DNA from 2 places in the Paenibacillus sp. D9 genome. Region 1 is predicted to be linked to the other one. Evidence: predicted binding sites of a transcription regulator. Region 1 holds the regulator's gene; the other holds the start of a gene.

Evidence for each region. Region 1 encodes LexA, which represses DNA repair genes until DNA is damaged. Its sites were predicted from a motif close to CGAACATATGTTCG; they were not measured.
Region 2: the regulator LexA is predicted to act here: its motif matches at 10,224-10,237, upstream of recA (recombinase RecA).

What each region holds. Positions count from the first base shown of each region.
Region 1 covers NZ_JZEJ01000001.1:743,528-759,034, reverse strand. Annotated here, with positions in the region: gene VE23_RS03540 (HAD-IIA family hydrolase) at 1-570, opposite strand, end outside; gene VE23_RS03535 (ribonuclease H-like domain-containing protein) at 567-1,913, opposite strand; gene VE23_RS03530 (DEAD/DEAH box helicase) at 2,062-4,308, opposite strand; gene rnz (ribonuclease Z) at 4,637-5,593, opposite strand; gene metH (methionine synthase) at 5,626-9,066, opposite strand; gene VE23_RS03515 (1,2-dihydroxy-3-keto-5-methylthiopentene dioxygenase) at 9,222-9,764, shown strand; gene VE23_RS03510 (HAD family hydrolase) at 9,941-10,726, opposite strand; gene VE23_RS03505 (hypothetical protein) at 10,780-11,295, opposite strand; gene VE23_RS03500 (aldo/keto reductase) at 11,393-12,379, opposite strand; gene VE23_RS03495 (DUF896 domain-containing protein) at 12,381-12,593, opposite strand; gene VE23_RS03490 (LysM peptidoglycan-binding domain-containing protein) at 12,731-13,195, opposite strand; gene lexA (transcriptional repressor LexA) at 13,406-14,029, shown strand; gene VE23_RS03480 (hypothetical protein) at 14,176-14,748, opposite strand; gene VE23_RS03475 (GNAT family N-acetyltransferase) at 14,906-15,361, opposite strand.
Region 2 covers NZ_JZEJ01000001.1:1,169,570-1,185,076, forward strand. Annotated here, with positions in the region: gene VE23_RS05430 (glycosyltransferase WbsX family protein) at 1-122, opposite strand, end outside; gene VE23_RS05435 (glycosyltransferase) at 136-387, opposite strand; gene VE23_RS05440 (hypothetical protein) at 431-1,009, opposite strand; gene VE23_RS05445 (2-oxoacid:ferredoxin oxidoreductase subunit beta) at 1,442-2,314, opposite strand; gene VE23_RS05450 (2-oxoacid:acceptor oxidoreductase subunit alpha) at 2,301-4,052, opposite strand; gene VE23_RS05455 (dipeptidase) at 4,205-5,173, opposite strand; gene VE23_RS05460 (stage V sporulation protein S) at 5,294-5,554, opposite strand; gene VE23_RS05465 (TIGR00282 family metallophosphoesterase) at 5,681-6,475, opposite strand; gene rny (ribonuclease Y) at 6,540-8,084, opposite strand; gene VE23_RS05475 (RecX family transcriptional regulator) at 8,272-8,952, opposite strand; gene recA (recombinase RecA) at 9,082-10,149, opposite strand; gene VE23_RS05485 (competence/damage-inducible protein A) at 10,439-11,689, opposite strand; gene pgsA (CDP-diacylglycerol--glycerol-3-phosphate 3-phosphatidyltransferase) at 11,890-12,465, opposite strand; gene VE23_RS05495 (YajQ family cyclic di-GMP-binding protein) at 12,600-13,091, opposite strand; gene VE23_RS05500 (helix-turn-helix domain-containing protein) at 13,340-14,281, opposite strand; gene VE23_RS05505 (DUF3388 domain-containing protein) at 14,305-15,069, opposite strand; gene VE23_RS05510 (DUF3243 domain-containing protein) at 15,249-15,500, opposite strand.

The DNA of each region.
Region 1 (15,507 bases):
GACAGGCTTTACTCCCGATGCGGCGGCAAGCATCGCTCCGATGGAGCCCGCTCCCGGAAAGAGCCCTCCATGGGAAGGCAGCAGCAGATCGGGGTTCGTCAGGATGAATTCCGCTCCCGCCAGCAGCTCTCTCACCGCTTCGGAAGCCTTGGCGTAGGAGAAGGCGCGGTCGATGCCCTGGACGACGAGATCGGCATCCCGATCGACCAGCATCAGGCCCGCCTGCTCCAGCTCTGCCGCCAAGCCTTCTTCTCCGATCAGGAACACCCTGCCGCCCGGAAAGCGTTCGGCCGCATATCGCGCTGCCGCCTGGGAAGAGGTACATACTTCGTCCGCTTCCGCATCCACGCCCATCTCCCGCAGCCTCTTAGCGACGGCCTCGGGACTGGAGGAGGAGTTGTTCGTCACATATTTGTAGGGAACTCCACCATCGCGAAGCGCCCTCACAAGAGAACCGGCCCCATCGACAGCCTGCTCGCCCCGATAGATCGTTCCGTCGAGGTCGAGCAGGAGGCCGCCGATCGGCCGGTCCGGCGCCGGCATTCCCGGCAAGCTGTACGTTTTCGTCATCTGTCAACCTCCAGCATGGCGCCGCCCCCTCCGCATTTGCGGCGGAGCCTGTCGCGCCGCTTGAGCAAGGCTTCCTGCCCGGCCCGCTCCTTGGCGCTGCGGTAAGCATGCGGCCTGCACGCGAACAGCCCGATCGCTTCTTCCGCATAGGCGAGAGCCGAGTGGACATCCTTGCGCTTGTGTTCGTAGAACATGGCCAGCTCCACATGGGCGTCCACATTCGGAATAAGCGCCGTCCTCATGCAGGCGGCGGCTTTCTGCCACAATACCACAGCCCGGTCCCAATTGCCAGTTTTCTTCGCCCTCATCGCCAGCGAGTGCCAAGCCGAAGGAGCCGGCTCCTCCGAGGCTTCCACCATGGCGAAAAGACGCTCGGCGTCAGCCGTCCGGCCCATCTTCTCCAGCCATAATCCGGTGCGCAGCCGCTCTTCGTTCTCCTCGGGCATCGGCATCCGCTCTCCGATGGCCCCGGCGAGCAAATGGCCGAAGCGGATGCCCAGGCAGGCAAGGGTGACCATATCCTGTTCGTTATGGCGGAATACGCCCTCCAGCACATCGGGATCGCCTTCCGCCAAATAGTGGAAGTAAAGCGCCGGCGCCAGCGATCCCGGCACATCGTCCGTTCGGAAGATGCCGAGACGCTCTTCTTCGACATGGCTGAGCTTGCAGGAGACAAGCGTGTTTTTCCATATGCTTCTCGACGGGTGAAGAAAATCAAGATGCAGCAGCTCAGGCGTCCCGCGGAAGCCGTTCATGATGAACCGGGATTGAACGAGCGGCCAGTCGAAGGAGCGCCCGTTGTACGTTCCGAGCCAGCGGAAGCGCGGCAGCAGGAGCAGCAGCTCCTGAAGCATCGCCCTCTCCTCGGCGGGATGGCGGATCAGGAACTGACGCAGGATGAAGGCTCCATCCTCGAAATACGCCAGCCCCATCATGAACGGAACGTTGCCCGTTCCGGCTCCGAGGCCGGTCGTCTCCAAGTCGAGGAAGAGGACGTTCTCGGCATGAGGCGCTTCGCCTGCCTCCGGATGGAAGGCGCCGAGCTGTCCCGCCGTTCCGGCCCATTCCGAGAGAAAATGATGCCCGCTGCGGTGGCTGAGCGGCAGCGTGATCCGCCTCTCCAGGCAATCGCCGGCTTCGTTCGCGACGAGCTTCACGCCGTGGCGGTCCCATTCCGGGCCGGCCGAAGCCAGCCCGCCCGCTGCCGCTTCGGATGCAGATGGTTCCTGCACCGGCTGTTTCTCCGGAAGATCAGCGGATGCAGGAGACGCGGCGGCTTGATCCTCTGCGTCTGCAGGCTTGATTCCCTTCAACCGGTTCATTTTCTCGCGCAGGCTGCTCATGAGCCGCCTCCTCTCTTTTCGCTTCCGCTGTCGGCCATGGATCCATGCCGCTCTTGCCGGGCTTCCGGCACAAGTTTTCCGGCCTTCACGAGCCTATTCTTCATTGCCCGCCTTGCGAGCCTGTCCGCCTTGACGATCCTGTAAGCTTTCATAACCGCTCCAGAAGCCGGAGGCTTCTGCGCTTGAGGTCGCTTCCTTCCATTTCCGTGCCGATGCAGGAAGGGCATCCATCCTTGCACGGGCATCCGGAAATCATGTTCAGCGCCGCGTCCCGGACCTCGTCGAACCGCTTGTACACCTCGTCCGCCAAGCCGATGCCTCCCGGATAGTGGTCATAGACGAATATCGTCGGCAGCTGCGTATGCGCCGCCTTGATCTGCGGCACGACATGGATGTCGTTCCGGTCGCACATCGCCAGCACGGGGACGATATGCTTGAGCACATGGGCGATGCCGAGCAGGAGCTGCTCCAGCGTCTTGGCGCCGATATCGTCGTCGACCTGCCTGATCTCGATCCAGGCCGAAGACGTATGCAGCTCCTCCTCGGGAAGATGGATCGGCCCAGAGCCGATATTCTCGAACGTCGACATCTTGATCTTCTTGAAGATCGTCGGGATGGCATTGACGGTGACATCTCCGAAGTGCAGGGAACCGGCCCGCCGCTCCTTCGTCTTGTCGATTTCCAGCACCTTAAGGTTGATGGCTAGATTCGCGTCGGTGTAATACTCCACGTCCACTTCGCGCACATAGGCCTTTTTGTGGTCCCAATCGAGCTTCTCCACCTGGAACTGGACGCCCTCATGAAGGTAGATCGCCTCGTCATGCAGCAGCGTCATGGCGCTGAACCGGTCCATCTCCCCGATGATCCGCACGTTGGCGACGTCGGACTGGTCGACGATGACGACGTTCTCCTGGGATGCGGAGCGCAGGCTGATGCCGCTCGCCGGGAACGACTGGTTGGCCCAGTAGAACGTATCGGCGTTTTTGTGCAGCACTCTCTCCTCGACCAGATACTCCATGATGTCGGCGACATCCAGAGGACCGTATTCCTCATGCTCCTTGAAAGGCAGCTCGTAAGCCGCGCACTTCAAATGGTCGACGAGGATGATCAGATTTTCCGGGTTGATCCGCGCCGCTTCCGGACTCCGCTCGAAAAAGTAGTCGGGGTTGTGGACCATGTACTGGTCGACCGGCGTCGATCCGGCCACCATGACGATCAGCGACTCTCCATGGCGCCGTCCCGCCCGGCCTGCCTGCTGCCAGCTGCTGGCGATGCTGCCGGGGTAGCCCGTCATGACGCATACCTGGAGCTGTCCGATGTCGACGCCGAGCTCCAGCGCGTTCGTGCTGACGACGCCGAGAATATCGCCGCTCCGAAGCCCCTTCTCGATCTCGCGCCGCTGGTTCGGCAGGTAGCCGCCCCGATAGCCGCGGATCGACTTCGGGCCGATCTCTTTTTTCACAAGCTCCTGGATGTGGCTAAGAATGATTTCGACCCGGACCCGGCTTCTGGCGAAGATGATCGTCTGGATCTTGTTCTTCAGGAATTCCTTGGCTAGATTGTTGACCTCGACGGTCGCGCTCCGCCTGATGTTGAGCGCCTGGTTGACGACGGGCGGATTGTAGAAGACGAAATGCTTCCGCCCCCTCGGAGCGCCGTTGTCGTCGATCAGCCTCATCGGGCTGCCGGTCAGATGCTCCGCAAGCTCCCGAGGATTCGCGATCGTCGCCGACGTGCAGATGAATACCGGACTGCTGCCGTAGAACGAGCAAATCCGCTTCAGCCGCCGGATGACGTTGGCGACATGGCTGCCGAACACGCCGCGATAGGTATGCAGCTCGTCGATGACGATGAACTTCAGGTTCTCGAACAGGCTGACCCACTTCGTATGATGGGGAAGAATGGCGGAATGGAGCATGTCCGGGTTGGTGATGACGATATGCCCGGCCTTGCGCACGAGCTGCCGGATCGCCGGAGAAGTGTCCCCGTCGTACGTGTAGCTTTTGATGTCGATGCCCATTTCCTGGATGATTTCATTCAGCTCGCTCTTCTGGTCCTGGGCGAGAGCCTTGGTCGGAAACAGATACAGCGCCCGGCTCGAATCGTCGTCCGCGATCTGCTGCAGCACGGGCAGATTGTAGCAAAGCGTCTTGCCCGAGGCGGTCGGCGTCACCGCAACCATGTTTTCCCCTTTTCGGACCGCCTCGTACGCGCTGCTCTGATGCGTGTACAGCTCCGCGATGCCCCGCTTGCCGAGGGCGTCCTTGATCCGCGGGTCGACGCTCTCGGGCATCGGCCGGGTCCGCGCCTCCTGCGGTTCGATCTCATGCCAATTGGCTATATGTTCATTTTCGCGCAGCTCCTGAATCAGCTCGGAAAGAGTTTTCTTTTTCATCCTGATGCCGTCACCTCTTCTAGTGACATTTTAGCGAATATCTGTTCGTTTTGCCAGAAGAATAGAAAGAGAGTCCGAGAGAGACGGGAGCCTGGAGCGTCCTTCCGCGCTCCTCATCATTCGTATCGTTTATATTTTATTGTATTAACTATTAATATCGGCAAATATGGATTCCATTTTCGTTGCCCGCACAGCCATCAATTTCGTTGCGGCATTCTCCTTCTTCACGGCGCATACGAGCCGCCGAAAGGCAAACGGCCATTTTCCGCCGATGCGGAAAATGGCCGTTCCTGGAACCTTATCGACGGCAGTCCTGCCGCCTTCCGGCTCAAATCAAGCAGTAGCCCCCCGGCTCCTCTTCACCCTGTCTGGGAATAGGCAAGGTCAGCAGGTCGGCTCCCGCATAGGATTCTGCAAATATGCCGCGCGCCTCGGCGACCAGCGCCGGCATGTCCTCATCTCGGTAGCGGCTGCTGAAATGCGTCATGACGAGTCTGCGCGCACCCGCTTCGGCGGCTGCCGCAGCCGCCTGCAGCGTCGTGGAATGGCCGTAGGCTTTCGCTTTGGCCGCCATCGCCCCTTCAAACGTCGCCTCGTGGACAAGAAGATCCGCATCCTTGGCCAGGCGTACGATCGCCGGGCAAGGAGTCGTGTCGCCGAGTATGGTGACGATCCGCCCCGGCAATGCAGGTCCGAGCACGTCGCTGCTGCGGATGACGCGTCCGTCGTCAAGCGTGATGTCCTGTCCTTGCTTGAGCAGCCCGAGCTGAGGGCCGAACGGGACGCCTAATGAACGTGCCTTGGCGGAGTCGAGGGCGCCGGGCTTGTCCTTCTCGACGATTCGGTATCCCCAGCTTGCGACGCGGTGGTCCAGCCTGTCCGCTTCGACGGCATACAGCTCATCCTCGTAGACGATGCCGGGAGCCAGCTCGGTGATTTCGAGCTCATAGTCCAGATGCGAGGCTGTCAGCCTGAATACGGCCTGCACGTACTCCCGGATTCCTTCCGGCCCGAACAGACGGAGCTTGCCTGCCCCGGGGTGGTAGGAGCGGCTGCTGAGCAGTCCGGGCAAGCCGTTGACATGATCTCCGTGCATATGCGTGATGAACACGGCTTCGACCTTGCTCATCTTGAGCGGAGTGCGCATCAGCTGATGCTGGGTCGCCTCTCCGCAGTCGAACAGCCACACCGAGCAGCGCGGCTGCGGAAGCGTCAGGGCAACGGAGGTCACGTTGCGCAGGCGCGAGGGCCTGCCGGCGCCGGTTCCCAATAACGTCAGTTCCATTTATGGCGGCTCCCCCTTCCATTCCAATTCCTTTAGGCTTTATCGACGTTGAAATATTTGGCTTCGGGATGGGCGAACACCATCGCGGACACGGATGCTTCCGGCTCCATCATGAAGCCCTCGGTCAGCTCAACGCCGATATCCTCGGGATGAAGAAGCTCGAACAGCGGGCCCTGGTCCTCCAGATTCGGACAAGCCGGATAGCCGAACGAAACCCGGACGCCCTGATAGCGGGCGCCGTGGCGCTGCTTCATGGTCATGTCCGGAGAATCCGGGATGCCCCACATATCCCTCATCATATGGTGAACGCGCTCCGCCATCCCCTCCGCGACTTCGAGAGCGACCGACTGCAGGGCGTGGGAGCGCAGGTAGTCGCCTTTGTCCTTCCATTCTCCGGCCAGATCGCGTACGCCTTCTCCCGCCGTCACGACGAGGAATCCGACATAGTCCATGATGCCGCTGTCCACGCTCTTCAGATAATCGGCCAGGCACAGGTAAGGCTCGACCTGCTGGCGCGGGAAGCTGAAGCGCTTGAGAATCCGGGAAGGATCCTGCGGATCGTACACGACGATATCGTTGCCTTCCGATTGGGCCGGGAAAAACCGGTACATGCCGTGAGCCCGGATAATTCCTTCTTTAACCGCTTCATGCAGAATGGAATCGACCGTATCCTTGAGCTGCATGACCTTGGGCTCGCGAGCGGCCAGCAGCTCCTCCACCTTGCCGCGCACGCCGAGATGATGGCCGAGCAGCATCTGCATGTTCACATAAGGAACGATATGCGGGATAGGGACGTTGCGCAGAATATGGCGGTCCAGATCCGGCGGCAAATACACGGGAGCATCGCGGTTGACGGTAGAGCGGGCCGCGCGGCTCTGCTGCGGCAGCTGCGGCTTCTCCTCCACGGCGACGGCGCCGCTGGCCTTCGCTTCGGCATGCTCTTCATTCAAGCGGGCGCGATGGTCTTTGTCCATCAGCTTGTTGGCGAGGTCGAGGCCTTCCATGGCGTCCTTGGCGTAAAGCACCAAGCCGTCATATTCCGGACCGATCCGCGTTTTCGTGAACTTGCGGGTCAAGGCGGCACCGCCGACCATGATCGGGACGTCGATATCGGCATTGCGGAGATCCTGGGCCGTGATGACCATCTGCTGCGCGGACTTCACCAGCAGCCCCGAAAGGCCGATGGCGTCCGCCTTTTCCCTGCGCTGGGCTTCGATCAGCTGCTCAGGCGGCACTTTGATGCCCAGGTTGACGATATGGTACCCATTATTGGAAAGAATAATTTCGACCAGGTTTTTGCCGATGTCGTGGACGTCGCCCTTGACGGTGGCAAGAATGATCTTGCCCTTGACCGACGACTCTGTCTTCTCCATGTGAGGCTCGAGATGGGCGACGGATGCCTTCATGACCTCGGCGCTCTGAAGCACCTCGGCGACGATGAGCTCGTTGTTGTTGAACAGCCGTCCGACCTCGTCCATGCCTTTCATGAGCGGTCCGTTGATGATCTGCAGAGCGGAATATTTGCCGAGAGCTTCGTCCAGATCCGCGAACAAGCCTTCCTTGGTTCCTTCCACCACGTAGGAAGCAAGCCGCTCTTCCAGCGGCAGATTGGACACCTTCTCCTTCTTCTCGACCTTCTTCTCCCGGAATGCGGCGACGAATGCGGCGAGCGTCTCGTCGTTCGTGCGGTAGATCAGATCCTCGGCCAGCTTGCGCTCATGCTCCGGAATGGAAGCGTACCGCTCCAGCTTCTCCGTATTGACGATCGCGTAATCGAGGCCTGCCTTGGTGCATTCGTAGAGGTAGACAGAGTTCAGCACCTCGCGTCCGGCTTCCGGCAGCCCGAAGCTGATGTTGCTGATCCCTAGGATCGTATGGCATTTCGGCATCGCCTGCTTGATGAGCCGGATGCCTTCGACGGTTTCCTCGGCCGATCCGATGTACTGCTCGTCGCCCGTCCCGACAGGGAACATGAGCGGGTCGAAAATGATATCCTCCGGACGGAGTCCGTATTTGTTCACGAGCAGGTCATAGGACCGCTTGGCGACCTCGAGCTTGTCCTGCCTTGTGATGGCCTGTCCGCGCTCGTCGATCGTTCCGACGACGACGGCTGCCCCATATCGGTGGATGATCGGCACGACCTGCTCGAATTTCTCCTCGCCGTCCTCCAGGTTGATGGAGTTGATGATCGCTTTGCCCTGGCTGTATTTGAGCGACAGCTCGATGACCGCGGGATCGGTCGTGTCGATGACGAGCGGCGCCTTCACGAGCTTGACGACGATCTCGAGGAATTTCTTCATGTCCTCGCTCTCGTCGCGGTCCGGATCCTGGAGGCAGACGTCGATGACATGGGCGCCCTTCTTGACCTGAGCGCGGGCGATTTCAGCCGCCTCCTCGTATTTGCCTTCCACGATGAGGCGCTTGAACTTGCGCGAGCCGAGCACGTTCGTCCGTTCGCCTACCATATAGGGACGGTTGTCGGATTCGATGTAGACCGTCTCGATGCCGGATACAGCTGGAGGATGGCTGCCTCCGCGGCCGCGCGGGGCGTACCGGCTCATCGTTTCCGCCATCGCCCGGATATGCTCCGGAGTCGTACCGCAGCAGCCGCCGGCGATGTTCAGCCAGCCGTTCTCGGCGAATGCGCCCATCTTGAGGGCAAGCGACTGGGGAGATTCATGGTAATGGCCGTTTTCGTCCGGGAGGCCCGCATTGGGGTAACAGCTGACGGCCGCCAGCGAGATCTCGCTCAGCGTGCGGATATGGTCGCGCATGAATTCCGGACCTGTCGCGCAGTTGAGCCCGATCGAGATCGGATTGAGATGCTCCAGGGAGATGTAGAAGGATTCGATATTCTGGCCGGCCAGCGTCGTGCCCATCGGCTCGATCGTGCCGGATATCATCAGCGGCAGCGTCTTTCCCGTCGCCTCGTAAGCGTTGCGGATCGCAATGCTGCCCGCCTTGACGTTGAGCGTATCCTGGGATGTCTCCAGCAGCATGCAGTCGACGCCGCCCTCGATCAGGGCGACCGCCTGCTCGAAATAGCTGTCCACGAGACCTTCAAAGGTGACGCCGCCTGTCACCGACAACGTTTTCGTCGTCGGACCGATCGCGCCCACGACGAAGCGCGGATGCTCGTCGGTGGAATATTTGTCCGCCGCTTCCCTCGCGATGCGCGCTGCGGCGAGATTAATCTCCCGGGCCCGCTCCGGAATGTCGTACTCGGCGAGGACGATGCTGGCTCCACCGAACGTATTCGTCTCGATGAGATCCGCTCCCGCCTCCAGGTACTGCTCATGGATGCTGCGGATGACCTCGGGCCGGGTCAGCACAAGCATTTCGTTGCACCCTTCCAGCTCCTCGCCGCCGAAGTCATCGGCCGTCAGATCGACCTGCTGGATCATCGTGCCCATGGCCCCGTCCAGAATCAAGATTCGCTTCTCAAGCATTTCCTGCAAACTCGGCTTCGACAATCTTCTGCACCTCTCCGTCAAAAATCGTTATCCTTTAGTCTATCAGATGATCGCGGGAGTGAAAAGAACTGTAATCGACAACCCCCGAAAGTTGATTTATAATAGAAATTAGCGCTATATTCAATTCATTTCAATGGGAAAAGAGGGAATTGCCGATGGCTGAAATCCGCATCCGCAATACGAACGATCGCATTTCCGGCGATGAGCAAGTAAAAGCATTTTTGGATTCCCAGGAAGTGCTTTACGAGCACTGGGACATGAGCAAGCTCGACGCGTCCCTGCAGGAGAAGTTCACCCTGAGCGACGACGAAAAGGCCTCCATCCTGGAAACGTTCGACTCCGAAATCCGCGATCTGGCGGGCCGCCGAGGCTATCAGATCTGGGATATCATCACTCTGTCCGAGTCGACTCCGAATCTGGACGAGCTGCTCCAGAAATTCGAGAACGTCCACACGCATACCGAGGATGAAATCCGCGCTATCACAGCAGGCAAAGGCATCTTCATCATCAAGGGCTCCGACGACGTCGGCTACTTCGACGTAGAGCTAGAAGCCGGAGACGTCATCTCCGTTCCGGAGAACAAGCCGCATTTCTTCACCCTGATGGAGAACCGCAAAATTGTCGCTGTCCGTCTGTTTATTGAGAAAGACGGCTGGATCGCCCATAACTACTCCGATCCTGAATTCCAGAAAGCTTGATTTGCCGGCGCCAAAAAGGCTGCCGCCCGTCGTCTTCGGTTGAAGACGGGGCGGCAGCCTTTTTATTCGGGGATGACCGTTCCAGTCGCCGATTCGCGGTTCGCGCTGCCGGCGCATTCCCGCAGCCTCCGCTTGGGACGCGGAAGCTTGCACATCGGGAACTGTCCTGCGACGCCTTATGCAAGCAGCGGAATGAGCTGATCCAATCTCGTAATTTCATGGCTGGGCACGATCTCCGGATTTTTCGCCTTTCCGCCCCGGTTGATCCATACCGATGTCATCCCGATCGTGTTCGCTCCGAGAATGTCGGTCGTAAGCTTGTCTCCGACCATGATGCCATCCTCCGGATCGACTCCGAGCAGTTCAAGAGCATGGCGGAATATGCCGGCATCCGGCTTGCCTTTGCCGTAATTGCCGCTGATGACGATCTCGTCGAAGTAGGAGGTCAGCTCAGGCACGCCGAGCAGCTTCTCCTGCTGCAAATCCGGGGATCCGTTGGTCAGCAGAAGCAGCTTGTACTTGCCTTTGAGGGAGTCCAGCACCTCGAAGGTTTCCTCGTATACGATCGGCCGCTCGCGGCGTTCCTTCGGGAAGCGCTCGGCCAGCTCCGCTCCAAGCGCCGGATCGTCGACCCCGATGGCCGCGAGGCCGCGGGTCCAAGCATCCTTTCGGTAGCCTGGAGCGAGCTGCTCCAGCTTGCGGAACGATTCCAGCTCCCCCTCCGAAAAGCGGGCCCAAAGCCCTTCCAGCGGATTGATGCCGATTTGCTGCGTGAACGGGAACGTTTCATACGAGCTGTACAGCTCTCTCGCCTCCCGCTTCACTTCCTCCTCCAGCCGCTTCGGATCGACGCCCGCCTGCTCCTTGGCCCATTCGCAAGTGGCCTGGAAGGCTTCGTCCACGCTCCGCTCATCCCACAGGAGCGTATCGTCCAGATCAAAAAGTACCGCTTTCTTCGCCATCTCTTTCTTCCTCCCGAACCGTTATGTCCAAGCTGACGGCTGCAAGCCGGATGTCATTTCTGCGTAAAAGGAATGCCGTTGCGGGCGGCGAACTGCTCCAGGCTGACCGCCATACGGTCCGTAGGATATCGGTTCAGCACCCGGGAGAACACCCAGTTCGCACCTTTGACCTGCTCGATGACGACATAGCTTTTCATGACCGAGATGCCTTTGATGGCTTCTTTATTGAGACGCTTGTCGCCGGTCATGCGGCGCGTCTGCACAAAATCGGCTCCGACCGCCAGATAAGGGCGCCGCAGGAAGAACATCAAAGCCAAGAAGACGTACATCGCCACGACGATCCAGTTCCAGTTCGTCGCTCCTTCATCTTTTGGAAGGATCAGCACATACAAGGCGACGAAGAGCACCAGCATGATCGGGGAAATGAAGTTGCGGCCTTTGAACCGTTCCGTACGATCCCCGGACGCCGCAGGCTTGATCGCGGTCTGTCCCCTCTTTTTTCTAGTTGCATTGATTTGCGCCGAATTGCGGCGTACTTTGCGTTCCCAGGAACGAGACAATAGGGTCACCTCTGCCATAGATTTTGTTGGCCTTATTAGGACGGCTTGTCGGTATTACGTAAGCGGGCGGCTTCCCGTTTCGCGCGGAGACGCCGATGGCCGCCTGTCAGAGAGGCCTGCGGAATTTCTCCAGGAATCGCGTCGGATATTCCGAAGGCAGGCGGCTCGCCTCGTCCAAAGCTTCGAATTGCTCCTTCGTCAGCTCCCAGCCCGCAGCTCCCATGTTTTCTTCGTACTGCGCGTAAGTGCTCACTCCGAAGATCGGCGATGTGATGCCCTTCTGCTGGATGAGCCAGCGGAGAGCCGTTTGCGCAGGCGTCTTGCCGGCTTGCGCGGCGACCTCCTTAAGGACGTCCAGGATGCGGAAATTAGGATCTGTATTCCGGTATTGCCAGGAACTCTCGCCGGCATTCGCAGTCAGCCTGCCTTCTGTCGGCTCCTCGCGTCCGTAACGGCCGGTCAGGAAGCCCCCGCCAAGCGGCGCCCATGGAATGATGCCGACGTTCTCTTCCAGGCAGAGCGGCACCATCTCGCGGTCCATTTCGCGATTCAGGAGGCTGTATTGCGGCTGCACGCTGATGAAGCGCGACCATCCCCGGCTGTCGCTTATCGCGAGCGCCTTCATCATCTGCCAGGACAAGTAGTTCGAGCATCCTATGTACCTGATTTTGCCGGCGGAGACGAGATCGTCCAGGGCGCGCAGCGTCTCCTCCAGCGGAGTGGCATGATCCCATACATGGACCTGGTAGAGGTCGATATAATCGGTGCCGAGCCGTTTCAAGCTCGCTTCCACGTTCTGAACGATATGCTTGCGAGACAGTCCGGCTCCGTTGATATGCTCTTCCGTCTGCATGCGGACCTTGGTGGCCAGCACATATTCGTCCCGATTGCCTGCGATCGCCCGTCCGACGATCTCCTCCGATCTGCCGCCGGCGTAGACGTTGGCCGTATCCAGAAAATTGCCGCCCTCGCCGCGAAAATGGTGGATCATGCGAGCCGCTTCTTCTTCAGGCGTCGTATTGCCGAACATCATCGTTCCGAGACACAGCTCCGAGACGGCTAGCCCGCTTTTGCCGAGCAATCGGTATTCCATTTTATTGGCCCCCCTTGTTCTCGTCATCCACCCATTCAATGTTGTCCAGCTGCTGCTTGAAATTGCGCTTGAAATTGGCCAGATACTGCTGTCTGAGCTGCGTCCGTTCTATGACTTCCTCAGGCGTCAGCCCGACAGATTTGTGCTTGCGGGAAAGCTCGTTGATCCTTGCGATCAAGGCATCGATATCCACTCGTCGTTCACCTCTGTTCATTGACGTTTCCTTCTAACTTTGAACTACGGAGAAGAGCTTGTCAAGAAAGCCAAAAAACCCCGGCGATGTCTCCCGGGGCTGATATCTATCGAAATGAAATTAGACTCTCAAAACGGGCGAGGCCTAAAAGAAGCCGTTCAAGATTGCTTGGGAATGATCAAGGTCTGACCCGCCTGCAGATCGGAATCCTTCAGGCCGTTGCGCTGCTTGATCATGAAGACGCTGCGCCTGATGTCATGGGAAAGGCCGGAATTCCCGGCGATGGACCAGAGAGTGTCTCCGCTCGTCACCGTGACGGTCAGCTCGCCCTCAGCTGCGGGGGCGATTCCAGAAGAGCTCGCTCCGGAAAATCCCCAAAAGCTGGAGAAGACCAGAAGGAACAGGAGGATTGACGCTGCATATGGAAGCAGGCGGCGCGGACGTCTGCTCCCGGCTGTCCTTGCCGAGACAGCGGAGGAACGGGGGATGAATCTGGAATCGCCGGGAACTGCTCCGGGACGGAAGCATTCCTTGAGATAATGATGTTCCTGCTTCTTCACTTGCCTGCGGACCGTTGCCTCAGAGCCTCGCTCCGGCGTGCTGTATCCAGATAAAGTCATCATGACCGTTCACTCCCCAAACGTTTGTTCTTATTCCCAGAATAACACGAACATTTGTTTTGGTCAACGCTTATTTGGAACGTATGTTCGCCGATCGGAATCGCCCTATGCGAACGGCTGTTTCTCGAACTTATGTTTGTACGAACTCGGGTTCTGTGCTATACTTTGCCTACATATTTCTTTCTACTAATTTCTAGTTTTGGAGTGATTGCGATGTCTAAAGTGTCCAACCGCCAGCAGGCCATTCTTGACTTCATCAAGAACGAAGTCCGGGACAAAGGCTATCCACCTTCAGTACGTGAGATCGGCGAGGCGGTAGGCCTGGCATCCAGCTCCACGGTGCATGGCCATCTGGACCGCCTGGAGAAGAAGGGCCTGATCCGCCGAGACCCTACCAAGCCGCGCGCCATCGAGATTCTCGACGGCGACGATGCCGCCATGCTGCCCTTTCCCGTCTCGATCAGCCGCGTTCCCGTCGTCGGCAAGGTAACGGCCGGAGTGCCGATCATGGCGACCGAGAACATCGAGGAGTACTTCCCTTTGCCGGCTGACTATGTCGGCGATCACGAGGTGTTCATGCTGAGCGTCGTCGGGGAGAGCATGATCGAAGCGGGCATACATAATGGCGATTACGTCATCGTCCGCCAGCAGCCTTCCGCCAGCAACGGCGATATCGTCGTAGCCATGACGGAAGATGACGAAGCGACGGTCAAGACGTTCTACAAGGAACGCGACCATATTCGGCTTCAGCCCGAGAACGCCTCCATGGAGCCGATCCGGCTCAAGAATGTGACGATTCTCGGCAAGGTAATCGGATTGTTCCGCAATCTTCACTGAGGCATGTCCCTTTTGGGCCAATAGGAAGTCCCTTCCATTACCCCTCCATATCCGGCTTTATTCACCCCTTCGCGCACTCTGACAGAGTGCGCGTTTGTTTTTCAAAGGTTCTTATTTTTCACTGTTGTTCGCTGCTTTTCGCATTGTCATCGAAACTTTTCGTGGAAAAACTCGTTCAGGTAAATATGCTTGGAGCCCGGGTATTGAAAGCTCATGTAGAATCCCGAGGATTCAAGATGAACTCCGGTCAAGTACCGGCTTCGCACATAGGGCCTGATCAATCGGCGGAATCTTTCCTCCTGCCCGCTTCGTATCAGAACCGCCGCCTCCTTGGCGAAGGTGCCGCTGCCGGCCAGCTTCCGGTAGAGCGGCAGCACGGCCGCCGATAGCCTGCGGAGCACAGCTGCCGAAAAAGCGAATTGCGCCGTTCCGGGCGGAATGGTCGTCGCATTCGTGTACGCTCGAACAGGCGGTGGATAGTTGAAGTCCACGAAAAATCCGATGCCGTTCGTACTGAACGAATTGACCGGCGCAAGCGGAGCCTCCTCCTTGAACAGCTTCAACAGCGTATCGAGATCCGCCGCTCGTACTGCAGCGCTCCATTCCTCGGCGAATGGACGGCTTCGAACGAACCGGGCATAAAGCGGCAGCATGCTGGAGGCTGTCCGCGCGAGCACAAGCCCTGACACCCCAGCTCTCGGCTTTGATTGTCTGGCCACGCTCTTCCCCCCTGTTAACGAATCCTAACCGGAATGTTCCGGCAAGATGCCTATGAGTATGAGCCTATGCCGCCCTAAGATTGTCCGAGAACAAGAAAAAACGGCTTGTCCGATCGGACAGCCGCCGTCAAAGCTTATTGGGTTGATCTGCACTCTCTCATAATTGCTTTGTCATAAATACGCTATTTGGGTCTTCCTCATAGCCAGAGAACGGCCCGCATTCGATAAAGCCGAAGGACGCATACAAATCGCGGGCCGGAACAAAGGCATCCATGGAGCCTGTCTCCAAGCTGATTCGAGCATAACCCCTTCGTTTGGCTTCCTGGATAATATGATCAAGAAGCTTTCGGGCAACGCCCTTGCGCAAATGTCTCGAAGCCGTCCTCATGGACTTGAGCTCGCCATGGCTGGCGTCGAGCTCCTTGAGAGCGCCGCATCCGAGCAATTCCCCCTCTTCCCAGACGCTCCAGAAAGTGATTTCCGGCTTTTTCAATTCATTCAAGTCCAACGCGTGAATGCTTTCAGGAGGAGAATTTTCGGCCATCCCCCGGAGATGCTCCCCGATCAAAGCCCGGACATCAGGCCCGTTTAAGTCATCCAACATAATTCTCATCATTTCATTCTCTCCCCTGTCCAATCCATTACCTGTATTATATCGGTGTCCGGGTAGGGGAAAAAGGGAGAAATTAAAAAGCAATTTTCATCTTTTCAATCCTTTTCATCACCTAAATAGATTACGCTGATTCGCTGCTGGAACCA
Region 2 (15,507 bases), 430 kb from region 1:
TGTCCGGCGTAAAGCGGTTTGGCTTTACGCGTATTGGTCCATTCGGTGAACCCTTTTCCCCAGCTCCGGTCGTTCTCCGGAATAGGATGGAATTGAGGAAGCAGATAGGCAATCAGCTTCACCTGTACGATCCTCCTAAGCCTGATACGCGGCTTTGAGCAGCTTCAGGGATATTTGCACATACGAATATTCATACCGGCTCCGTTCCAGAGCAGCGGTAGCTACCGCTCGTCTCTTGTCGGGATTGTGCCAGTAATGATGGATCAGCCGCGGCAGCTCTTCCTCCTTGGCGAATGGAATCATGTCTACTCCGGGCGCCATCACGGAAGAAGCGGCATCCGGAAGCCAGATGAATTGCGGCGTGCCGCAAGCCGCCATCTCCAGCATCGTTGCGGTGTCTTCCTCCCAGTTGATTGCCGCGGCGGCTCCGTTATAATAAAGCTCCGATGGAACTCCGGAATCCGCGGTTTCGACCGCCCGGACAGCCTTCCCAGCCTTTGCCCATAGCGAGAATTCTGCCGCCTTCCAATGGACCCTGGCGGATAGCGGAGAGGCATTGCCGTCTTGCCGGCGTTGACTGACCTACCAGGAGCAGCCCGGATGCATGCCGTTCGTCCACATGGCGTTGGTAAAACCGCGCTGGATCCGCGCCAAAGGGAAGCACCCCGGCTTTTGTTCCAAGCCTGGACAGTGCCTCCGCATCTTCAACCTGCGGGACAAAGATTGCGGAGAAAGCCTGGAGCAGCCTTTGATCGGCGTGACTCGCGGCTTCGATTGACGTCATCCACCATACCTTCTTGATGTCGCTTCCCCTCAAAAAAGTCGCTGCTAGCGGAGTGAGCGTCTGTTCGCTGCCGGCCATGATCAGCACATCGGGCTGGTAGTCCACGATTTGGGCGCAAAAATCCTTTTCAGAATATTTCATTGGTATGACTTCTTTGGCGAACAGGCGCACATGCTCGGCGAGCAGAGGCTCCACCCTCCATAGGTCGGCAGGCAGCATGGACACGAGGAGAACTCTCATGGATTTATAATCCGGCGGGGACATCGAAAAACGCGGGTATCGGGTCAGGCTTGGGCCTTGTACCGGGGCTGGGCCTTGGAGCAGGCTTGGGCTCTGGAGCTGGCTTGAACCCTGGAGCCGGCTTGGGCGGACAGGGGCTGCAAATGCGTGCGCCTTCGACCTCATCGACTTCATGACTTGACGGACGGTTTTTCGGATCAGCTGATTTTGAAGCTGTCTTTGCCTCCGTTCATCCGCTTTGAGGGAACGTTTTTTTCCGGATCGCTTCATGCTTCAGGCAACCGTCCTTTTTACATTAGGGTATGCCGGGATCAACCCGCTGACTGAGGCAGCCATACCGATAAGAGTAAAAATGCTGAAAAAGCCCGGCCGCTTCCCCAATGGGGAAACGGCCGGGCTGAACGATGACGGACAAGCCTAGACAAAGTCCTTCAAAAGCTTGTCGAACTGCTCGCGGGAGAGCTTGAGGTCCTGATTCGCAAGACCCTGCTCCTGGAATCCGCTGACGAGGTTCTCGTACGAGCGGCGCTTCGTATCCTGGTAGATGAGGCCGGTAACCAAACCGTTCGTCTCCATGATTTTGGTCATGGCGGCGAGGCGGTTGGAAGGATCGTATCCTTCTCCGGCGGTTCCGTCCAGGTTGACGATGTTCTCCTTGAACCAGTCGTAGGTGTTGACTTTGTTGAAGGTTACGCATGGGCTGAACACGTTGATGAGCGAGAAGCCTTCATGCTTGATGCCGGCTTCGATGAGCGCGGTCAGCTGCTTGAGATCGCTGGAGAACGACTGGGCGACGAATGTCGCGCCTGCCGACAGGGCGATTTCGAGCGGCGACAGAACGGATTCGATGGAGCCTTCCGGCGTCGATTTCGTCTTGAAGCCTTCGGCGCTGCGGGGCGACGTCTGCCCCTTCGTCAAGCCGTAGATCTGGTTGTCCATGACGATGTACGTCATGTTGACGTTGCGGCGGATCGCATGGACCGTATGCCCCATGCCGATCGCAAATCCGTCGCCGTCGCCGCCCGAAGCGATGACGGTCAGCTCGCGGTTGGCCAGCTTGACGCCTTGCGCGATCGGGAGCGCCCGGCCATGGATGCCGTGCAGGCCGTAAGCGTTGATGTAGCCCGAGATCCGGCCCGAGCAGCCGATGCCGGAAATGACGGCCAGCTGCTCCGGCTCCAAGCCGACGTTGGCGGCAGCGCGCTGAATCGCAGCCTGGATGGAGAAGTCGCCGCAGCCCGGGCACCAGTTCGGCTTGACGTTGTTGCGGAACTCTTTAAATGTTGCCAACGGGGGTCAACTCCTTTTTAGATGCTTCGTACACTTCGGACGGCAGGAATGGATTGCCGTCGTATTTGAGCACGCTGCGAATTTTGTCCGCGTATCCGCAGTGCAGCTTGATTTGCGAAGCCAGCTGGGCCGTGGCGTTGTTCTCCAGGACGATGACCTGGGATGCCTGGTCCAGATAGGGAGCGAGCTGCTCCGTCGGGAACGGATGGATCTGGCGCACCTGCACATGGTTGGACGTGATGCCGTCCTTCTCCAGGCGCGAGCGGGCTTCATCGATCGTTCCGCCCGTAGACCCCATGCCGACGATCAGCAGGCGCGGCTTCTCATGGGGAGCGTCGACGCGGATGGCTTCCGGAATCTGCAGGGAGGCCAGCTTGCCCAGACGTTTGTCCATCATGTTCTTGCGGTTCACGGCGCTCTCCGACGGCCTTCCCGTCTCGTCATGCTCGACGCCGGTCACATGATGCAGGCCGCCTTTGTCGCCAGGCAGCGAGCGCGGAGATACGCCGTCCTCGGTAAGCTCGTAACGCTTGAACAGCTGATGCTGCTCCAGCTCCGGCAGCTCGCGCTGCAGCTTGCCGCGGCGGATCTCGATGCGGTCGTAGTCGATCGGCTCGCAGCTTTGCTTGCCGAGGGACAGCTGCAGATCCGTCATGACGATGACCGGCACCTGGTATTCTTCCGAGATGTTGAAGGCCTCCACCATGTCGTAGAAGCAGTCTTCGATCGAGGCAGGCGCGATGACGACCTTCGGAATCTCGCCATGCGTGCCGTAGACCATGGCGTTGAGGTCGGACTGCTCCTGCTTCGTCGGCAGTCCCGTCGAAGGTCCTCCGCGCTGCGTATCGACGATGACGAGCGGCTGCTCGGTCATTCCGGCGAGGCCGATCGCCTCCATCATGAGGGACAAGCCCGGTCCGGCGGATGCCGTCATCGTGCGCACGCCGGCATAATTGGCGCCGATCGCCATCGTCACGGCCGCGATCTCGTCTTCCGTCTGGACTACCGTGCCGCCGAACTTTGGCAGCTTCTTGATCAGGTATTCCATGATTTCGGATGCCGGAGTGATGGGATAAGCGCTCATGAGCCTGCAGCCCGCGGCAACCGAGCCGAGGCCGATCGCTTCATTGCCGATCATGAACAGCTTCTGCTTGCCGTCGGCCGGCTCGAGAGCGAACTCCTCGAGCGGACCTCCCGCCTGCTCCAGCACGAATTCGGCGCCGCGCTTCACGGCTTCGACGTTCTTCTCGACGATCGCCGGGCCTTTGCGGCCGAATTCTTCTTCGACCGCTTTGTTGAACACCTCGAGCGGAAGGCCGAGCAGCGCCCAGGATGCGCCGGAGGCCACCATGTTTTTCATGAGCGAGGTGCCCAGATCTTCGGCAATCGATGTGATCGGCACGGCGAACAGGCGCGCGTCGCTTCCTTCCGGCAAGGCGGGATTGAATTTCGCGTCCGCCACGACAACGCCGCCGGGACGGAGCTCGGGCGCGTTGAGATCGATGCTTTCCTGGTCGAACGCGACAAGAATATCGAGATCATCCGAGATGGCCCGGATGGGAGATGTGCTGATGCGGATTTTGTTATTGGTATGTCCGCCCTTGATCCGCGAGGAGAAATGACGGTACCCGTATAAATAATAGCCGAGGCGGTTCAGAGCGGTGGAGAAAATCCGGTCGGTGCTCTCCACGCCTTCGCCCTGCTGGCCTCCTATTTTCCAAGACAGCTGACTGATCACTTGCGTCCAACTCCTCATCTGCTATGAGACCTTTTTCACAATCTCCATAAATTTTATGCCTCCACCTTTAAAAATGCAAGGCATTATCGAGAAAAGTTCTCATACAGGAATCCGATGGAACCTATAACAGATACTGATAGTTGCCCGATGCCTCAGTCCCCCGGCAGCTCGCTCAGAAGGAAGGAAATCGCGTTTCCATTCATAAAAGCCGCGGCTTGCCGCGCTCCGAACTCGCTTACGAGAGCGGATCGCAGCGAGCGGACGTCGCCGGGATGCCGAAGACCCTCCACGTAAAGCTCGATGCCGTCGAAGTCGGAACCGAGCATGATGTGCTTCTCTCCTCCCAAAGCGCATATATGCTCGATATGGCGAAGGATGTCGTCAATATGCACCTGCTCCGCGCTGCTGACGAAATAAGGCACGTAGGTCATGCCGATCCTTCCTCCCATCGCAATGAGCGCCCGAATCTGATCGTCGGTCAGATTTCTCGGGTGGGCGCAGACAGACTTCGCGTTGGAATGCGAGGCGATGAACGGCCTCTCGGTCCGGTCCGCCAGTTCCCAAAACCCTGTCTCCGTCAAATGCGACACATCCAAAATGATGCCGAGCTCGTTGCAATGCCGGATCAGCTGCCGTCCCTTCTCCGTGAGTCCGCCTTGTCGTTCTTCCATGACTCCGTCGGCCGCCCAGTTCCCATAGTTCCAGGTCAGGCCAAGCAAGCGGACTCCCAGCCTGCGCGCAATGCGAAGCATCGCGAAGTCTCCTTCCAGCCCGTCCGCTCCTTCCAGCGTCAGGAGGGCGGCGATCCGGCGTTCGGCAAGGCTGCGCTCAAGATCCTGCCTGCTCGCGACGAACCGGTAGGCATCATTGGAGACGATCTTTTCGTAAAAGAGGTCGATGCTTCTGAGAACGGCGTCGAATGTCTTCGGCCTGCTTTCCGTCAAATAGATCGCGTAGGCCTGAAGCATATAACCCGCTGCCAGCTGTCGGTCAAGCGTCACGTCGAGCTGCCGGCTGCCGGAGCCGCCAGCCGCTTGGCAGACGTCGAGCTCCGGATGACTCAGCAGCTTGCTGAGCACGTCGCAATGCAGATCCGCGACTCCGAGTACAGGGTGTTTCATGGCGCTGCAGCCTCCTGTTCCGTTTCTTGCTCTTGCATGATATGAATCCATGGCTGTAAATGGACGCAAAAAAACCTGCTTACACCGTAAACAGGTCGAATCGAATAAGTTGTCCGGTCTTCAGCGCGGCTCTACGATCAGCTTGATCGCTGTGCGGTCTTCGCCATCGATGACGATATCGGTGAAAGCGGGAATGCAGATGAGGTCCACCCCGCCGGGAGCGACGAAGCCTCGGGCGATCGCGACCGCCTTGATCGCCTGATTGATGGCTCCAGCCCCGATCGCCTGCAGCTCAGCAGCTCCACGTTCCCTTAGAACTCCAGCCAGTGCCCCTGCGACGGAATTTGGATTGGACTTAGCGGAAACTTTTAATACTTCCATGGAAAGTACCTCCTCGGGAATGATGGGTAGCTGCGGCTCTACACTACTTCCATACCTATTCGAGAGGGGACAAAAAATTCCTGCTTCCATTCCGATAGCCGTCTCCAGGATTCGCCACCGTTCTTATCAGTACATCGCTAGAGAGGTCTCGGTCAATCGAATTTTCTCCAGCTTTGCAGCCTGCCCGGTCGTTTCGTCCATCTGGACGAGCAGTCCGTGCAGATGCCAGTCGCCTTCATCGACGACAAATCTCGACGGAAGGCCGGTCAGGAACTTATGCAGCACAGCGCCCCGCTCCATGCCGAGGATGCCGTCCATCGGCCCGGTCATGCCGACATCGGTCAGATAGGCGGTGCCGCCCGGAAGGATCCGGTCATCGTTCGTCTGCACATGGGTATGCGTACCGACGACGAGACTCGCTCTGCCGTCAAGATACCAGCCCATCGCGATCTTCTCGGAAGTCGCCTCCGCGTGGAAGTCGACCATGATGCAGCGGGTTTCTTCTTGCAGCAGCTCCAGCTGCTCGTCCGCCACGCGGAACGGATCGTCATTGGGCGGCAGGAATGTCCTGCCCTGCAGGTTCAGGATGCCGAGCTTCTTGCCGTTCGCCTTGATGACCGCCGCTCCGCGGCCGGGCGATTGAGGCGAGAAGTTGGCCGGACGGACGATCCGCTCCTCATCGTCGATCCACTCGAAGATGTCCCGGTTGTCCCAGGTGTGGTTGCCCATCGTAATGCCGTTGACGCCCCAGTCAAAAAACTCCTTGGCGATCGCGGCCGTAATTCCCCTGCCGGCCGCTGCATTCTCGCCGTTCACGATAATGATGTCGGGATTATATTTGGACCGGAGAGCGGGCAGCGCCTTGCGCAGCGCCGTACGGCCGACGTTGCCGACGATATCTCCGATGAACATGACTTTCAGCATGACTTGCCTCCTTCGGATTACAAAGAAAATCCCGCTCCGGAGAGCGGGATGATCCACGGTATTACTTGGCGTATTCGACCGCGCGGGTTTCCCGAATGACCGTGACCTTGATATGTCCCGGATAATCGAGCTCGCCTTCGATCTTTTTCGTGATGTCTCTGGCAAGGCGGAACGCCTCGGTATCGTCGACTTTCTCCGGCTGCACCATGACGCGGACTTCGCGTCCGGCCTGGATCGCGTACGATTTCTCGACGCCGTCGAACGATTCGGAGATGGCCTCCAGCTTCTCCAGACGCTTGATGTACGTCTCCAGCGTCTCGCGGCGTGCGCCTGGGCGCGCTGCAGACAAGGCGTCTGCCGCTCCGACCAGCATTGCGATGACGGAGGTCGCTTCGCAGTCGCCATGATGGGACGCGATGCTGTTGATGACGACCGGATGCTCCTTGTACTTGCGGGCCAGCTCGACGCCGATCTCGACGTGGGAGCCTTCCACTTCGTGGTCAAGAGCCTTGCCGATGTCATGCAGCAGTCCGGCGCGCTTGGCCAGCGTGATGTCCTCGCCAAGCTCGGCGGCCATCAACCCGGTCAGGTAAGCGACTTCCATGGAGTGCTTGAGCACGTTCTGGCCGTAGCTCGTCCGGTACTTCAGGCGGCCGAGAATCTTGATGAGATCCGGGTGGATGGCGTGCACGCCCACTTCGAAAGTGGCCTGCTCTCCATACTCGCGAATCCGCTCGTCCACCTCGCGGCGGGATTTCTCCACCATCTCTTCAATGCGGGCCGGGTGAATCCGTCCGTCCGCAACGAGCTTCTCGAGTGCGGTGCGGGCGATTTCACGCCGAATGGGATCGAAGCCGGACAAGATGACCGCTTCCGGCGTATCGTCGATGATAAGGTCGATACCCGTCAAAGTTTCCAGCGCGCGGATGTTGCGGCCTTCGCGGCCGATGATCCGGCCCTTCATTTCTTCGTTCGGCAGCGTGACGACCGATACAGTCGTCTCCGCCACATGGTCGGCGGCGCAACGCTGGATAGCCAGCGAGATGATGTCTCGCGCCTTCTTGTCCGCCTCTTCTTTTGCCTGCTGCTCGATTTCCTTGATCATCTGGGCAGTTTCGTGGCGGACTTCCTGTTCCACGTTGGTGAAGATGATGGTCTTGGCATCCTCCGTGGTCAGGCCGGAGATCCGTTCGAGCTCGCTCTGTTGCTGTCTGTAGATGGAGTCGATCTGATCCTGTGTTTCTTCGATTCGTTTCTCCTTGTTGGCTACCAATTCTTCTTTGCGTTCGAGTGCTTCTAGTTTTTTATCCAGTGACTCCTCTTTTTGCAGCAGCCGTCTTTCGAGACGCTGATTCTCATTGCGTCTCTCCCGAATGTCTTTATCCGCTTCAGAACGGAGTTTATGGATTTCGTCTTTCGCTTCCAGCACCGTTTCCTTCTTCAGGGCATCCGCTTCCTTCTTCGCCTGTTCGACGATCTGGACGGCAGCCTGCTCTGCACTGGAAATCTTAGCCTCGGCAATCGACTTTCGGACGAAGTAACCAATCCCAAAGGTAATCGCGCCAACAACGAGAACGATCAAGATCCACCAAATAACGGGGCTCATCTTGTTCACCTCCTCGTTGCATTCACCAAGGCAGAAAATAAGCCGGGAATGATATTCAGTTGTTGCGATTCGGTTCCAAACCGTGTCTAAGACTGTAGAATGGAGACTTATAAACTTGAATCCATTTACGAAAGGAAATACATCCCTTTCACTCGCGGATGCACTATTATTGTAGCTTTACGCAATTTCAATTGTCAAGCCAGAGCGCTTCCGTCTCCAGTTCCTCTCCTGACGACACATGCCGCACGGCCTCCCGGACCAGATCGCCCTGGAAACCGCGGCGCAGCAAAAATCCCGTCAGCTTCAGCCGCTTATCGCGATCCTCTCCTTTGAGGCTCCGCCATTTCTTGGCTGCGGCCTTGAAAGCCGCTTCCCGCTCAGCCCCGGCATCGAGCGCCTCGATCGTCTCTCCAGCGGTCAGCTTGGACACCCCGCGCTGCTCCAGCTCCTGACGGATCAGCCGGCGCCCTTTCTGGCTGCTCTTCACCTTCTGGGCGGCGTACATTCTCGCATAATCGCGGTCATCGATGACTTTTTCCTGCTGCAGCCGGTCGATCGCATAGCGGATATCCGGTTCCATATATTCCTTGCGTTTCAGATAATCCGCCATTTCCTTGGCCGTCCTCATTTTGAATCCGGCATAATACAGCCCGGAGGCATAAGCCTTATACCGGTCTCCCTCCGACTGGATCGCCTCCAGCTCCCCGCTGCTGAGCACGCTTCCTTTCAGCAATCTATACTTGACGAGTATATCCTCGTGGACGGAAAACTCCGGCTCTTCATTCCCATCCAGGCAGATCCAGTAATAGGAACGTTTGCGGGAATCGGGTTCTACCTTGGTCACGACTTTCTCGCTGCTGTCCTGCATATGATGCCTCCTCCCTGATCCACGATCGGATGGCTTGAGCAAAAAAGCACCTCTGAACGATTCAGAGGTGCTTCCCTGTCAGGCCGGTCTATTCAATGTAAAATTGGCCCGGAATGCTCGCCGGACGGCTTAAACGTCCAGCTCCAGCTCGTCCAGCTCTTCATCTTCCTCTGCAGGAGGATTGATTCCGGCGGCTGCCCGTTCGGCGGCCGCATTGAGGTTATGCGCCTCGCGGATTTTGGCATCGATCGTATCCGCTACGGCAGGGTTGTCCTTGAGGAACTGCTTGGCATTCTCGCGGCCTTGACCAAGGCGGTCGCCGTTGTAGCTGAACCAAGCGCCGCTCTTGTTGACGATGTCCATCTCGACGCCGATGTCGATGATGCTGCCTTGACGGGAAATCCCTTCTCCGTACATGATGTCGATCTCCGCCTGCTTGAACGGAGGCGCCACCTTGTTCTTCACGACTTTGATCCGCGTGCGGTTGCCCACGACATCATTGCCTTGCTTGATGCTCTCGATGCGGCGCACGTCGAGACGAACGCTGGAGTAGAACTTCAGGGCGCGGCCGCCGGGAGTCGTCTCCGGGTTGCCGAACATGACGCCGACCTTCTCGCGAAGCTGGTTGATGAAGATCGCGATCGTCTTCGACTTGCTGATGGCGCCGGACAGCTTGCGCAGCGCCTGCGACATGAGGCGCGCCTGAAGGCCGACGTGGGAATCGCCCATCTCGCCTTCGATCTCGGCCTTCGGCACGAGAGCGGCGACGGAGTCGATGACGATGACGTCTACCGCGCCGCTGCGCACGAGTGCCTCGGCAATCTCGAGAGCCTGCTCGCCGGTGTCCGGCTGGGACAGCAGCAGCTCGTCGATGTTGACGCCGAGCTTGCTCGCATAAAGCGGATCGAGCGCATGCTCCGCATCGATGAAGGCGGCTTGTCCGCCCGTGCGCTGCACTTCCGCGATCGCATGGAGAGCGACCGTCGTCTTGCCGGAGGATTCCGGACCGTATACTTCAATGACGCGGCCCCGCGGAAATCCGCCGATGCCGAGTGCGATATCTAATGCGAGGGAACCGCTGGAAACCGTCTCAACGGTCATATGCGTGGACTCGCCTAGTTTCATAATGGAGCCTTTTCCGAATTGTTTCTCGATTTGGCGGAGAGCCATATCTAAAGCTGCGCGGCGATCTGACAAGAGATCCACATCCTTCATTCATCATTTTATAGTTCTATCATAGCCTGTTTGCATTCGTTTGCCAAGCTTTTTTTCGAACATACATTCGCTTTTTTTGTCCGCGGCGCCACCTCCGTATCCGCAGCGGCGTCCGGACAAAAAAGAACCGTAGCTGCGAAATGCAAGCTACGGTTCTTCCGTTAACTGTCTCCATTGTAGACCATTCCCGATGCCCAGACAAGAGCACCCGGAATGCAGCCGGAGCCGAGCGGGCGCTGCGGCCGGCATGTTCATCCGGACGCCCGGCGGATCAGGATTCCTTGAGCAGCGTCCACAGCCGGTACAAGGCGTGCTTGGCTGCGCGCAGCCGCACCATTTCCCGGCTGCCGCCGGCTTGCAGCGTGTATACGGAAGCTTCCATGCCCTTGCGCGAGATGCCGATGTAGACAAGTCCGACCGGCTTGCCCTCGGACTCTCCCGGACCCGCCACGCCCGTTATGGATACGCCCCAGTCGCTGCCGGTCGTCTCGGACACCCGCTGGGCCATCAAGGCTGCCGTCGCCTCGCTTACCGCCCCTGGCGCTCCCGCGCCTTCCAGCATCTCCAACGGAATGCCGAGCAGCCGATGCTTGAGCGCATTGGTGTACGTGACGATGCCTCCCAGGAACTCTCCGCTGCTGCCGGGCCTCGAGGTGATCAGCTCGGCGAACAGCCCGCCCGTGCAGCTCTCGGCGCTGCTGAGCCTGTGCCTGCGGTCGCGCAGAAGCCGCAGAACGGCTTCCTCCAGCGGGATATCCTCCTGCGCATACAGGTAGCTGCCGACCCTGGACTGGATCGTCGCGGCCATATCGTCGATCCGCTTCAGAGCCTCCGCTTCATCCGGCGATTTGGACGACAGGCGGATCGTCACCTCTCCCTCCTTGGCATAAGGAGCGATCGTCGGATCGGTCTGGGCTTCGATAAGATCGATCAGCTCATGCTCCAGCTTGGATTCGCCGATGCCGGCAAATCGGAGAATGCGGGAGTGAAGCGCCGCTCCACGGCCGTATTCCTGAAGGATCCAGCTTGTCGCGGGGCCTTCGAACATCGGCTTCATCTCCATCGGTGGTCCGGGCAGCAGAATATAGCGGATGCCGTCCTGTTCAAGGGCGTTGCCGACGGCGAGTCCCGCTTCGTTGTCCAGTGCGGCGCTTCCCTCGATCGAATTCGCCTGCCTCAGGTTGCTCTCCACCATATGGGCGCCGCGGCTCGCGAAGAAGGATTTCATTCTCGCCAAGGAAGGCTCGTGGATGACCAGCTTGCGTCCGAGCATGTCGGCAAGCACATCCTTGGTGAGATCGTCCATTGTCGGCCCCAGGCCTCCCGTGAAGACGAGCAGATCGGCCCGGGAAGAAGCGATTGCAATGGCTTCTTTCAGCCGGGAGGCGTTGTCGCCGACGACCGTCTGGAAAAACACGTCGATGCCCAGGGCTGCCAGCCCTTGGGACAAGTAGCGCGCGTTGGTGTTGACGATTTGGCCAAGCAGCAGCTCGGTTCCGACCGCAATGATTTCGGCTTTCATGTTGGCATTTCTCCTCCGGGATTGGGTTTGTCGCGATGATTGATAATGGGACAATCGGCGGGAACGCGCCCGTGCACAGATTCCTCGATGACGGTCAGGCGTTCCAAGGCAAATGGAAGGATGGTGCCGGCGGCGCCATCCTTCCAGCGTACAAGAAAGGCCCCCGATCCCGGCGGGGATCGATGGCCTTGTCCAGCCGGTTATTCAACCGGGATGAGATTGCGGTTTTTGATGAAGTAGTCGATGCCCGACCATACCGTAATCAATGCGGCAGCCCAGCTCAGGATCAGATCCAGAGGCAGGTCCAGGAATGCTCCCGGGAAATTGTTGAGCAGCAGCACGATGATCATGGCGATCTGAACGCCGGTCTTCCATTTGCCCCAAGTGCTTGCAGCCAGTACGGAGCCTTCCAGCAGAGCGATCTGCCGGAGGCCGGTCACGGCGAATTCGCGGCTGATGATGACGATAGCGAACAAAGCGCTCAGCTTATCCATCTCGACCAGCGAAATAAGCACGGCAGCGACGAGCAGCTTGTCGGCGAGCGGATCGAGCAGCTTGCCCAGATTGGTCACCATCTTGTTCTTGCGGGCCAAATATCCGTCCAAGCCATCCGTGCTGGCTGCAATAATGAATATCAGCGTGGCGATCATCTGCGTGTACGTAATTTGATAGTCCCCGAGCTTAATGGATCCCAGATCAAGACGGATCAGCAAAAAGAACATGATTACAGGCACGAGAAAAATACGCGCAAGCGTGATCTTGTTGGCCAAATTCACGCGGGTTCCCCTCCCTGACAAAACTCTAACCTAAAGTATGTACGCTACCCGGGAGGCCATTCTCAAAAGAACGGACATAGCCGGTCCCTATACGATAAAAGTATAAACGAACCGAAAACCCGCTGTCAAAATTGTTACCGGAAATTCGTGTACTGCAGCTCCAGCTCCAGGTTCGCGCCGCGGAGCAAAGCCATGACGGCCTGCAGGTCGTCGCGGCTCTTGCCGGTCACGCGCAGCTGGTCTCCCTGGATCTGGCTCTTCACTTTCAGCTTGGAGTCGCGGATAAGGATATTGATCTTCTTGGCGTCGTCCTGGCCGATCCCCTGCTTCAGCTTGATGCGCTGGCGCACGGTGCCGAGCGAGGCGGCTTCAATCTTGCCGAAGTCCATATTCTTGATCGGGACGTTCCTCTTGATCATCTTGGTCTGGAGAATGTCGATGACGCTCTTGAGCTTGTACTCGTCGTCCGACTGGACGACCAGCTCTTCCTTCTCCAGCTTGATGCTGCTCTTGCTTCCTTTAAAATCAAAGCGGTTCTCGATTTCCTTCTCCGCTTGGACAATCGCGTTGTTCAGCTCCTGCAGATCGACCTTCGATACGATATCAAACGAATTTTCGGAACTCATGGCAAATCCTCCTTACATGGCATTCCTCTTATTATAAAACATCCGGCTGCGAAAGTATAACCGGCGGGGACGCCGATGCATTTCCGCGGGACAAGCCTGCGGCTCTGCGCATCTATCCCATCGAATCGAATACAGGCAGCAAGGCCGTCACCATCGGCCTCCCTTTCAACCGCCGATCTTTACGTTCCAGCCTCTTAGGATCGTGCAATCGAAAAAGGCATCCCGCACAGGGATGCCTTTTCGTGCTGCTATTGGCTGTTTTCGGAATCCGAGCCGCTCGTGCCGTCGGTTGTTCCGGCCGAATCGGCATCGCCGCCGGATGCTGCATCTCCTCCGGATGCCGGCTCGAACTGGATCTTCTTCGAGCTTGGACGGTCTCCGTCGTCGATCAGCTGGCCGCCGACCGTAATCTCGGTATTGTCCGCGCGTCCGGTATTGAGATAAATGACGTCATCCACCGGTACGGACAGAGTGTCGCCGGCTTCGGCCGCTTTGTTGTACAGGAATTCGCCTTTTGGACCGCCTTTGCGAACTTCGATCCATGCGGTGCCGGTAAAGCTCAGTTCAATGGTGACGGCGCCGTTGGTCTTGTAGTAATCAATCTTGCCCGACTTGCGGTCGAACGTCACGGCCCCTTCCGGAGTCGGGGTCGGCGTAGGAGTCGGCGACGGAGTCAGGCTGGGCGACGGGCTCGCCCCTCCGGCAGCATCTCCCGGAGACGGCGATTGTCCAGGTCCGGGCGTATTCGTCGTGATCGGCGTTTCGTCCGCGGTGGGCGTCTGCCGGTCCGGCTTGATGACGAAAATCCAGATCAAGACGACGATCAGCGCCAGAAAAGCCCACATCAGCACGGAAAACCCCAGCTTGCCGACCCGTTCGGAGGTCGCCCTCGAGGTCGATGCCTTGCGCGGCGGCTGCGGGGCAGCGGCCGGCTCTACCGCCGAAGCCGCCGGCGCCGCAGGAAGCTCGTTCTTGTAATAGTTCAGAAGCTCGTCGGCGTTGAGACCGACCGCCTCCGCGTAGTTCTTGACGAATGCACGCGCATAAAAGCTGCCTGGAAGCGCGGCGTAATTGCCTTCTTCGATCGCGGTCAGGTAATGCTTGCGGATCTTGGTCATCTCCTGCACCTGGTCCAGGGAGAGTCCCATTTCTTCCCTTGCCGTGCGCAGGGTTTGGCCCAATTCAGACATGGTTGGCCATGCCTCCTCTCAAATTAAAAATCGTTATAATTGACGGTGAAGGAATCATAGGAGATTTCTTCGTCCGGCGTATTGCGAAGCTCGATAATAGTCGTAAAAGTGCTGTAATCATAATTGGATTCACGGATAAAGATGTCCGGATGCTCGATGACCTTGGTCGAGGGCATCTCCATGATTTCCTGGAGAAGGGCGTGATGGCGCTCGTTGGAGCGGATCGTGCTGACGATGCCGTCGATGATGAAGATATTGTCGGGATTCATTTCCTCGCTCGACAGCTGGCTGCGCACCGTCTGGCGGAGCAGCGTGGAAGAAACGAACGTCCAGCGCTTGTTGGAGCAGACGCTTCCGGCGATGATGGATTCCGTCTTGCCGACCCTCGGCATGCCGCGCAGTCCGATGACCTGGTTGCCGTCCCGCTTGAAGATTTCGCCGAGGAAATCGACGAGCAGTCCCAGCTCGTCCCGCGTGAAGCGGAACGTCTTGCGATCATCCGAATCCCGTTCGATATAACGTCCGTGACGCACAGCAAGCCGATCCACCAGGCTCGGAGGACGCAGCTTGTTGACGGTGATGTTCTCTACCTTGGCAAGCATCTTGCCGAGAATCTCGATTTTTTCGTCGTCGTTGGTCTGAAGCAGCATGCCGCGGGTGCGGTCCTCCACCCCGTTGATCGTAATGATGTTGACGTTGAGCATGCCGAGCAGGGAGGCGATATCCCCAAGCAGGCCAGGCCGGTTCTTATGTATTTTGTACTCCATATACCACTGTTTGGATTCCATTAATCACACCGTCCTGAGGTAATGAGCTGTCTTTATGCCCTTCATTATAAGCCTACATTCTACATGATTCGGCAAGAAACCGCAATGATCATGCCGACGTTTTTTGGGCGGCGGAATCTTGATGTCCGCAGCCAAGTAGAAAAGCCCCCGAATGGGAGCTCTCCGCCAAAAGTCGATGATTAACCGTGATTGACCAGCTTCACCATGAGGCGGGCAATCGTCTTGCGCTCTTCCTCGTCTCCGACGTCCCAGATCTCCTTCAGCACGCGCTGCTCTTCGTTTTTCGGATCGACCTTCTCATCGAGAAAAGATCCGATCTCATAAGCGAGGTTGCCGAGGGTTTCCTCGGTAAGACCCATCTTTTTGCCCTGCTCAACGCGGTCGGACAGGAATTCCTTCCATCCTTCAAAGCTCGAAAGTACAGTAGACATGCTTCGT